DNA from 3 places in the Nocardia sp. NBC_01503 genome. Region 3 is predicted to be linked to each of the others. Evidence: riboswitches for the same ligand, from Rfam matches in the RefSeq annotation. Region 3 holds a riboswitch; each other region holds the start of a gene.

Evidence for each region. A riboswitch is a leader RNA that binds a small molecule or an ion and turns the genes downstream of it on or off. The one in region 3 is predicted to bind cobalamin.
Region 1: linked by a shared signal. The riboswitch ahead of metE (5-methyltetrahydropteroyltriglutamate--homocysteine S-methyltransferase) and the one ahead of cobN (cobaltochelatase subunit CobN) in region 3 are both predicted to bind cobalamin.
Region 2: linked by a shared signal. The riboswitch ahead of OHB26_RS28670 (methylenetetrahydrofolate reductase) and the one ahead of cobN (cobaltochelatase subunit CobN) in region 3 are both predicted to bind cobalamin.

What each region holds. Positions count from the first base shown of each region.
Region 1 covers NZ_CP109596.1:280,253-283,527, forward strand. Annotated here, with positions in the region: gene OHB26_RS01185 (pyruvate carboxylase) at 1-814, opposite strand, end outside; cobalamin riboswitch at 1,107-1,288, shown strand; gene metE (5-methyltetrahydropteroyltriglutamate--homocysteine S-methyltransferase) at 1,428-3,275, shown strand, end outside.
Region 2 covers NZ_CP109596.1:6,291,789-6,295,063, reverse strand. Annotated here, with positions in the region: gene acpM (meromycolate extension acyl carrier protein AcpM) at 398-703, shown strand; gene OHB26_RS28670 (methylenetetrahydrofolate reductase) at 934-1,851, opposite strand; cobalamin riboswitch at 2,074-2,296, opposite strand; gene OHB26_RS28665 (histidine phosphatase family protein) at 2,397-2,966, opposite strand; gene OHB26_RS28660 (bifunctional 2-methylcitrate synthase/citrate synthase) at 3,117-3,275, opposite strand, start outside.
Region 3 covers NZ_CP109596.1:6,958,325-6,961,599, reverse strand. Annotated here, with positions in the region: gene cobG (precorrin-3B synthase) at 1-865, opposite strand, end outside; gene OHB26_RS31905 (hypothetical protein) at 931-1,185, opposite strand; adenosylcobalamin-variant (AdoCbl-variant) riboswitch at 1,335-1,411, shown strand; gene cobN (cobaltochelatase subunit CobN) at 1,459-3,275, shown strand, end outside.

The DNA.
Region 1 (3,275 bases), 1.7 Mb from region 3:
CCGCGCACGAGTAGCCAATCTCCTTGGCGAAGGCCACCGCGTCGGCGCAGATGCGTTCGCGCAGTTCGGGATCCAGATTCGGTGCGGGGGCCATCTCGATGACCTTCTGATGCCGCCGCTGTAGCGAGCAGTCCCGCTCGTACAGGTGGATGACATTGCCCTGCTGATCGGCGAGGATCTGCACCTCGATATGCCGGGGGTTGATCACCGCCTGCTCGAGGAACACCGTGGCGTCACCGAACGCGGATTCGGCCTCGCGCGCGGCGGCTTCGATGGCCTCGCGCAGCTGCGCCTTATCCGCCACGCGGCGCATACCGCGCCCGCCACCACCGGCGACGGCCTTGACGAAGACCGGGAACTCCATGGTCTCGGCGGCGGCCATCAACTCGTTCACATCCGAGGACGGCTCACTCGAAGCCAGCACCGGCAGTCCGGCGGCCTTGGCGGCGGCGATGGCCCGCGCCTTGTTGCCGGTCAGCTCCAGCACATTCGAGGACGGACCGACGAAGGTGATGCCCTCGGCCGCACAGGCCGCGGCCAGGTCCGGGTTCTCGGAAAGAAAACCGTAACCGGGGTAGATGGCATCGGCTCCGGAAGTCTTGGCGGCCTTGATGATTTCGGCGATGGACAGATAAGCCCGCACCGGGTGTCCCGGTTCGCCGATCTGGTACGCCTCGTCGGCCTTGAGCCGGTGGACCGAATTGCGGTCCTCGTACGGGAACACCGCGACGGTGCCGATGCCGAGTTCGTAGGCCGCGCGGAACGCGCGAATGGCGATCTCGCCGCGGTTGGCGACCAGGACTTTGGAGAACATTCGACCAAGGTACCTGGCCGGGTGTGTCGAATGGGCATCGAAGTCACCTTCGCAGCAATCTTCACAGTCACATACCGGTCGGTTGCGAATTTGTGTTCATCACCTGGACACATGGGCTGCGGTGAGGTTAGCGGGCGGCGCGCAGACGGATTCGCCGACTTGCTAAGGCCGCACGGGGGAAATCCGCCCGCACGAGATCCATGGCGAAGCCGATATGCTTCGGGGGCAATCGGTTCACGCGGTATCGATGGTGGAGGAGCCCCTCCCGTCGGCGCCGGGTGTCGAAGCCGGTCCATCCCCCGGGTGGTCCGGTGAGAGGGAAGCTGGTGAGAATCCGGCACTGTCCCGCAGCGGTATGCAGGAACGACCGCCGTCATCAGCACTGGGCATGGACCTGGGAAGCGACGGCCAGTAGGTCGGCCGAATCGGCCGGTGCCCGCGAGTCCGAAGACCTGCCGAATGCGCCGGATACGCCGTATCCGGCGGTCGACGCCTCGTGGATCGGGTGGACGGGCCGGAGCTTGCCGCACCGTGCGAACGGTGACCTAGGGCTACCCGGATTCGCGCCACCCCTGGGCGGCGGCCAGTGACTTTGGAACACTGGAGCACACCCGTGACCAACACCTCCCCTTTCACCGCAACGGTTCTCGGCCTGCCCCGTATCGGGCCGCGCCGCGAACTCAAGCGCGCGATCGAGTCCTACTGGGCGGGACGCACCGGAGCGGACGAGCTGCACGCCGTCGCCGCCGACCTGCGCCGCAATCAGCTCACCGGGCTCATCGCGGCCGGACTGGATTCGATTCCGGTCGGCACCTTCTCCTACTACGACCAGATGCTGGACACCGCCGTCATGTTCGGCGCGCTGCCCGAGCGGGTCGCCGGTATCGCCGATCCGCTGGACCGATACTTCGCGGCGGCGCGCGGAACCGACACCGTGGAACCGCTGGAGATGACCAAGTGGTTCGACACCAACTACCACTACCTGGTGCCCGAGTTCGGTGCGCGGACCGAATTCGCCCTCGATGCGACCAAGCTGCTCGACGAATTACGCGAGGCACTCGCGCTGGATGTGCCCGCGCGGCCGGTGGTGATCGGCCCGCTGACCTTCTTGAAGCTGGCCAAGGACGCCGCGGGCGATCCGCTGCGGCGTATCGACGCGCTGCTGCCGCTCTACCTCGATCTGCTGGCGCAGCTCGCCGCGGCCGGAGCGACCTGGGTGCAGATCGATGAACCGGTGCTGGTCACCGATCTGAGCGAGGCCGAGATCGCGCTCGCCGCAAGGGTTTACCAGGAGTTGTCGGCCGCCGATGCGCGACCCGCACTGCTGGTGGCCACCTACTTCGGCCGTCCCGGTGTGGCGCTGGCGGCGATCGCGGGCACCGCGGTCGAGGGTATCGCCCTGGACTTCACCGAGGGCGTGACGGTCAGCGATGTGGCGGCGCTTCCGGCGCTGGCGACCAAGCTGGTGGTGGCGGGCGTGGTGAACGGCCGCAATGTGTGGCGCACCGACGCCGATCGGGCACTGGCCACCCTGGGCACGCTGCTGGGCAGCACCGGCGCGCTGGTGGTCGCCACCTCCGGTTCGCTACTGCACGTACCGTATTCGCTCGATGTCGAGACCGGGATCGATCCGGCGCTGCGGTCGTGGCTGGCGTTCGGTGCGGAGAAGGTCGTCGAGGTGCGATTGCTGGCCACCGCACTGCACCAGGGCACCGAGGCGGTCGCCGACGAATTGGTCTCCACGCGTGCGGCTCTGGCGTCGAGGGCCACCGATCCACGATTGCGCGATGACACCGTGCGCGCCCGGTTGCGCACCCTCGGCGCGGCCGCCACCCATCGCGCACCCGCCGCGGAACGCCGTGTGCTGCAACAGGAACGACTGCGCCTTCCGCTGCTGCCGACCACCACCATCGGCTCCTACCCGCAGACCCCCGCCATCCGCAAGGATCGTGCCGCTCTGGTCAAGGGCGATATCACCGTCGAGCAGTACAACGACCGCATGCGTGCCGAGATCGCGGAGGTCATCGCGCTACAGGAGAAGCTGGGCCTGGATGTACTGGTGCACGGTGAGCCCGAGCGCAATGACATGGTGCAGTACTTCGCCGAACAGCTCACCGGTTTCCAGGCCACGGCCAATGGCTGGGTGCAGTCCTACGGCACCCGCTGCGTCCGGCCGCCGATCCTGTTCGGCGATGTGGCGCGGCCGCATCCGATGACGGTCGAGTGGATCGGCTACGCCCAGTCGCTCACCGACAAACCGGTCAAGGGCATGCTCACCGGTCCAGTGACGATTCTGGCGTGGTCGTTCGTCCGCGATGACCAGCCCATCGCGGATACCGCCCGCCAGGTGGCGCTCGCCATCCGCGACGAGACGGTGGATCTGCAGGCCGCGGGCATCCGCATCATCCAGGTCGACGAGCCCGCGCTGCGCGAACTCCTCCCCCTGCGCTCGGAAGCCAAA
Region 2 (3,275 bases), 670 kb from region 3:
TTCGGGATACCGCGGCTGCCCAGGATAAAGCCGCGCGCCCGGGACATCTCACTTCAGATCGGCGAGGCGGCCGGTTTCGAGGTGGGCGATATCGCCGCCCGCGTCCGGGCACTGTGCGATCCCTACAAATGTCACCCCAGCGCGATGGTGGTTCGAGACGATCACCGGGCCAACCGATTCAGCCTCCGCGCCCGTTGGAGGGTTCCCACAAACCTGTGTCCACACCTTCGTATCGGGTCGCCATCATCCGATCTCCACCCGGCTGTATATGTTGTGTGCAGCCGATGACGGAAAGTGCTTGAGCTACAACCGGTTTGAACGGACCAGCGCGGGTCCGCAGCTACTCCCCCGTCACCTGCCCATACACCGGAGTCATGCCATGTCGAAGGGAATATTTGTGTCCACCACCCAGGAAAAGATCGTTGCCGGCATCGCCGAGATCATCGAGGAGGTCACCGGTATCGAAGCCTCCGAGGTAACCCTCGACAAGCACTTCGTCGACGACCTGGATATCGACTCACTGTCCCTGGTCGAGATCGCCGTCCAACTCGAGGACAAGTACAGCGTCAAAATCCCCGACGAAGACCTGGGCAACCTGCGCACCGTCGGCGACGCCGTCACCTACGTCCAGCAGATGGAGGCCGAAAACGCCGACCTCGCAGCGGAATTGCAGGCCAAGTACAACGAGGACCATGCCGAGTAATGACCGCTGGACCGCGCGCCCTCAAGTCCACCCACCCCTTCGACTCCGCCAGAACCCAACTGGCAGTCCTGCTCCGCTACCACCTCTCCGCCCGCTGACCCGAATCCCACTGTCGAACAACGTCATCGGTCAGCGAAGGACCGAAGCCGTTCGAGACCGTCCAGCACCTCGGCGCGGTTGCCCGAACGATTCATCCATATCGTGCGCCGGGCAGCGATGTCGGCGGGCCGTCAGGCGCTGAGTGGGGTGGCGGTCGAGCGGTAGCCGAGGTTGTCGAGGACTTCGCCGGTGGCTTTGGCGAAGTTGAGGGTGATGAAGTGGAGGCAGGGGGCGCCTTCGGCGGTGAGGCGCTCCGCCATTTCGGTGGCGATTTCGATGCCGGCCGCGCGGACCGCGGCCTTGTCCTCTTCGGGGCCGGTTCCGGCCGCGCGGTGCAGGCGCTTCAGGACCTGGGGTGGGACGGGGCGGCCGCTGAGTTCCTCGGCGCGGGCCACGGTGCGCAGGGAGGTGATCGGCATCAGTTCGGGGATGATGGGTTTCGCGCCTTCGACGGGGTCGTGGGCGATGAGGCGGTCGCGCAGGCGCAGGTACTCATCCACGTCGAAGAACATTTGGGTGATCGAATAGTCCGCTCCCGCACGGAGTTTCGCGGCGAGGAAGGCCGTGTCGGCGTCCAGGTCGGGTGAGCGGTGGTGGCCCTGGGGAAAGGATGCCACACCGACGTTGAAGTCGCCCAGGTCGCGGACGATTCGGACCAGCTCTTCGGCGTATTCGACGCCTTCGGGATGCTTGCTCCAGGGACCGAGGGGGTCGCCGGGCGGGTCACCGCGCAGGACGAGGATATTGCGGATTCCGCAATCGGCGTAGGACCCGACGAGAGAGCGCAGTTCAGCGATGCTGTGGCCGACTGCGGTCAGGTGCGCGACGGGCAGCAGGGTGGTTTCCCGGGCGAGCTGTCCGGTGATCCGGGCGGTGCGATCCTTGGTGGATCCACCCGCGCCGTAGGTCATCGAGACGAAGGCGGGGTGCATGCGTTCGAATTCCCGGACCGCGCGCCACAGCCGGGCTTCACCGGCGGCGTCGCGGGGCGGGTTGAACTCGACGGAGAAGGGCACGCGCGGGCCGGAGTGCGCGCGCAGGCTCTTCACCACCGACGAGACGCCGGAGGTGATCGGGGAGATACGGGCGCGTGGGTGCGTGGAGCCGACCGCCGGAGCGGCAGTGTTGTTCAGCATCGGTGTTTTCCATGGTCGGAGTCGATGGTCGTCACCGAGGAGGGGTGCACGCTGGCGGAGCCCTGGAAGCATCATCCCGTGCCCGGGTCCACTCGGCGTACCGCCCGATCCGCGAGGCGACGACCGCCGGATACGGCGTATCCGGCGCAACCGGCAGGTCTTCGGACTCATGGGCGCCGACCCGGCTCCGGGTCGACCCCGGCGCACCCGGCCGGGGCTGGACCTGCGGCCGCCGCTTCGCGGGCAGTATGCCCGGTGCGTTGACGACCGTCGTTCCCATTTACCGCTGCGGGACAGTCCCGGATTCTCACCGGGTTCCCTCTAGCCTGTGCGAGGCACAGGTTTCGACGCTCACGATGGGTTCGGGGCTCCGTATGCCGCATCGTCAGCGAACCAGCTGCCCGAACAGGATAGCCGGACGCGAGCCCGATTGCCGCCACCTGCTCGCATGTTGGGATTCAGTACAGTGCGCTCGCCGTGGTCCGCAGCGTCCACGCGGGGACGCGATGATGCAGTGTGGTCGCGGTCAGCGGCGGAATATCGATGCGCCAGAAGGACTGCGCGGGCGCATCGAGGGTGCACACCACCGCGGCGCGGACGATGGCCGGATGGGTGATGGCGGTAATGTGCTCACCGCGTCCGGCGAGCTCGCCGAGCCAGCCGCGCACCCGGTCGATCAGATCGGTGACGGATTCCCCGCCGTGCCCGCGATACGCCGGGTCGGTGAGCCAAGCCATCAGGTCTTCGGATGCGAGGGTATCCATCCCCTGCCCCGCCCAGCGTCCATGGTCGATATCCCGCAGCGCCGCATCCGGCTCACCGGCCAGCCCGAGTGCGGATGCCGTTGCCCGCGTTCGCATTTCAGGCGCGTACCGAATCACGGTGTGGTCGGCCCCCATTAATGCACCGACCTTGGCGATGGTCCGCTCACCGAGCGCGTTGATCGGCTCGTCGACCGGAAAGCGAGCTCCCTGAACGGCGTCGGTGATCGCGTGCGTGATCAGCGTGAGCCTGGTGACCGCGCTCATGCCGAGGTCACCGCATTCCGCGAGCGGGGGACGTGAGAGGTTGCCACGATGATTCCTCGAGTTCGCGGATGGGAGCGCCCAACCCTACGAAACCACATGCTCGCAGGTCAAACGCTGACTCACTGCTTGGATCGGGCTACCGGCCGACGCTCAGGCGACCACGGAACGCTGTGGCACGCCGACGTATTCGCTCAGCGGCCGAATGAGGGCATTGGATTCGCCCTGCTCGATAATGTGCGCGGTCCACCCGGTGACGCGGCTCATCACGAAGATGGGTGTGAACGCCTCGATATCGAAGCCGAGCAGGTA
Region 3 (3,275 bases):
ATTCATCCATATCGGTGATGACCAGGCTCCGCCACGGGGTCACCAGAATCGGCCGCTCCACGGCGGCGATGAATTCGGCGGTGCGGGCGGGCAGCGAGCCCAGGCGCACTCCCGCCCCGAGCGCGACACGGTCATCGGCCTGGGTCAGCCAGCCGATCGGAATATCCTGGCGCGCAGTCACTTCCACGACATCATCGGAGGTGGCCAGGTGGGACCGGGCCCTGAGCAGGTGGTCGGTGAGGCGGGCGGTGGCCTCCGGAATCTCGTGCAGCCGCCACTGCCCGTCGCGGAGATCGAGGAATCCGTGTGCGGCCGCGAGCATCAGGTCCACGGCCTCGGCGGCCGGGACTCGCACCCCGCTGTCCACGCCCGCGAGCAACAGTGCGAAGGTACCGCCGTCGAGCGCGTGCACGCCGATATCCCCGCCGAGTCCGCTCACATCGCCGCGCCCGTCATCGAGGGTGAACAACACGCGCCCGGGCAGCTCGGCCAGCCTCGCGTCGCTCTGCAATCCGGTATCGAGCGCGGGAACAAGGGGATGCACATCGGCCCAACCGCCGACCCGCCCCGCCAGCGGCGAGGCGATGATATTGCGAATCCGCTCGTGGGTGGCGCTGGGCAGCAGCCCGGCAGAGGTCAATCGCTCCTGCAGCGCGGCCGCGTCGCGAACCTGCCGCAACTGCACATTGCCGCGCGAGGTGAGTTCGATATTGCCGTCGGCCAATTCGCGTGCGGCCTCGGCGAGCGCCTGCAACTGTGGCGGCGTGAGCTGTCCGCCGGGTACGCGAATACGGGCGAGGGGCCCGTCGGCGGCGTCGTGCAGACGCAGTACGCCCGGGCAGGAGTCGGGATCTGTTCGGGTCATGACCACACCAGCCTACGGCGGGCGCCGGTGCGCGGCACCGACACCCGCCGGGCGGTCGGCGGTGGTCAGCCCGCCTGGTGCGGTTCGATCGATCGGGGCGCGCCGCGGCGCCGGGCGAAGGCGGGTGAGAGCTCCCAGGTGTCCTGGAGCAGATTCGGGGTGTTGTGATGATCCTGATGGTCGCGGCGGACCGTCGTCACAATGACGGTGATACCGAACAGGATCGTGCCGGCGCAGATGATGCCCGCGAGCATCGCATACTGCGTATGTCCACTGCCGGCGGCCGTCAGAGCCATAGCCAGCGTTGCGAAAGCAACCAATGCGCAAAAATATCCTGACCAGGCAGTGAAGCGATTCCGCCTGACCCATCCCGGAGTGTTTGGCATACCGGCAGCGTACGCGCGGTGGTGGCACCGGAACAGCCTCGCCGAGCAGCGTTTGCGGCACTGTGATGTGGGCGCGATAGCATCGGCGGGCTCGTCGGACGGAGAAACCGGTGCAATTCCGGTGCGGTCGCGCCACTGTGACAGTCAGACCTTCCCGTCGAGCGCCGTACCGTGCTGGGCGCGTCCACCCTAGGAAGGCCGAAACCTGTGATTTTGCTGCTGTCCACGTCCGATACCGATCTGCTGAGCGCGCGAGCCAGCGGTGCGGAGTATCGGCTCGCCAATCCGGCGCGCATTCTCCCCGAGGATCTGCCGGGCCTCCTTGACGGCGCGGATCTGGTGATCGTGCGCATTCTCGGCGGTAAGCGGGCCTGGGAGGAGGGCCTGGAGACGGTGCGCGCCAGCGGGATTCCGATGGTCGCCCTGGGTGGTGAGATCGCACCCGATGCCGAGCTCATGGAGTGCTCCACCGTGCCCGGCGGTGTGGCGGCGGACGCGCACAACTACCTCGCGGCCGGTGGCCCCGGAAACCTGTTGCAGCTGCACAACTTCCTCTCCGACACCGTGCTGCTCACCGGCCACGGCTTCGAACCGCCGGTGGAGCTGCCCAGCTGGGGTGAGCTGGACCGGGATGCGCGGGAGATTGCCGAGGGTGCGCCGACGGTCGCGGTCGTCTACTACCGGGCCCAGCATCTGGCCGGGAACACCGGCTATATCGACGCGCTCTGCTCGGCCATCGAGGACAAGGGCGCGCGGGCGCTGCCGGTGTACTGCGCCTCGCTGCGCACCGCCGAGCCGGAGCTGCTCGCCGAACTCCGCAAGGCCGACGCGCTCGTGGTGACCGTGCTCGCGGCGGGCGGCACCAAGCCCGCGACCGCCTCCGCCGGTGGCGATGACGAAGCCTGGGATGTGGGCGCGCTCGCCGATCTGGATGTGCCGATCCTGCAGGGACTCTGCCTCACCAGCGGGCGGGCGCAGTGGGAGGCCAATGACGATGGGCTCTCACCCCTGGATGTCGCCACCCAGGTCGCGGTGCCCGAGTTCGACGGGCGCATCATCACGGTGCCGTTCTCGTTCAAGGAGTTCGACTCCGATGGGCTCTCCACCTATGTGCCCGATCCCGAGCGCGCGGCGCGGGTGGCCGGTATCGCGGTGCGGTACGCGCGGCTGCGGCATATTCCCAACTCCGACAAGCATATTGCGATCGTGCTGTCGGCCTATCCGACCAAGCACGCGCGTATCGGCAATGCCGTCGGCCTGGATACCCCGGCCAGTGCGATCCGGCTGCTGAATGAATTGCGTTCGGCCGGTTACTACCTCGGCGAACCGGGGGAGATCCCGGGCCTGGAGCAGGGTGATGGCGATGCGCTGATCCACGCGCTCATCGCCGCCGGCGGTCAGGATCCGGACTGGCTGACCGCGGAACAGTTGGAGGGCAACCCGATTCGCATCGGGGCCGACACCTACGGCAAGTGGTTCGCACAGCTGCCGCAGGATCTGCGCGAGGGTGTCGAAGAGGCGTGGGGGACCGCGCCGGGTGAGCTGTATGTGGATCGCTCGGCCGATCCCCAGGGCGAAATCGTCATCGCCGCACTGCGATTCGGCAATGTGGTGCTCATCGTCCAGCCGCCGCGCGGCTTCGGGGAGAACCCGGTCGCCATCTACCACGACCCGGATCTGCCGCCGAGCCACCACTATCTGGCCGCCTACCGCTGGCTGGCCGCACCGGACGGCTTCGCCGCCGACGCCATGGTGCACCTGGGCAAGCACGGCAATCTCGAATGGCTGCCGGGTAAGACCCTCGGCATGTCCGCCTCCTGCGGCACCGATGCCGCCCTCGGTGATCTGCCGCTCATCTACCCGTTCCTGGTGAATGATCCGGGCGAGGGCACCCAGGCCAAGCGCCGCGCCCATGCCACCTTGGTCGATCACCTCATCCCGCCCATGGCGCGTGCCGAAACCTACGGCGATATCTCGCGTTTGGAGCAGTTGCTCGACGAGCACGCCAATATCTCCACCCTCGA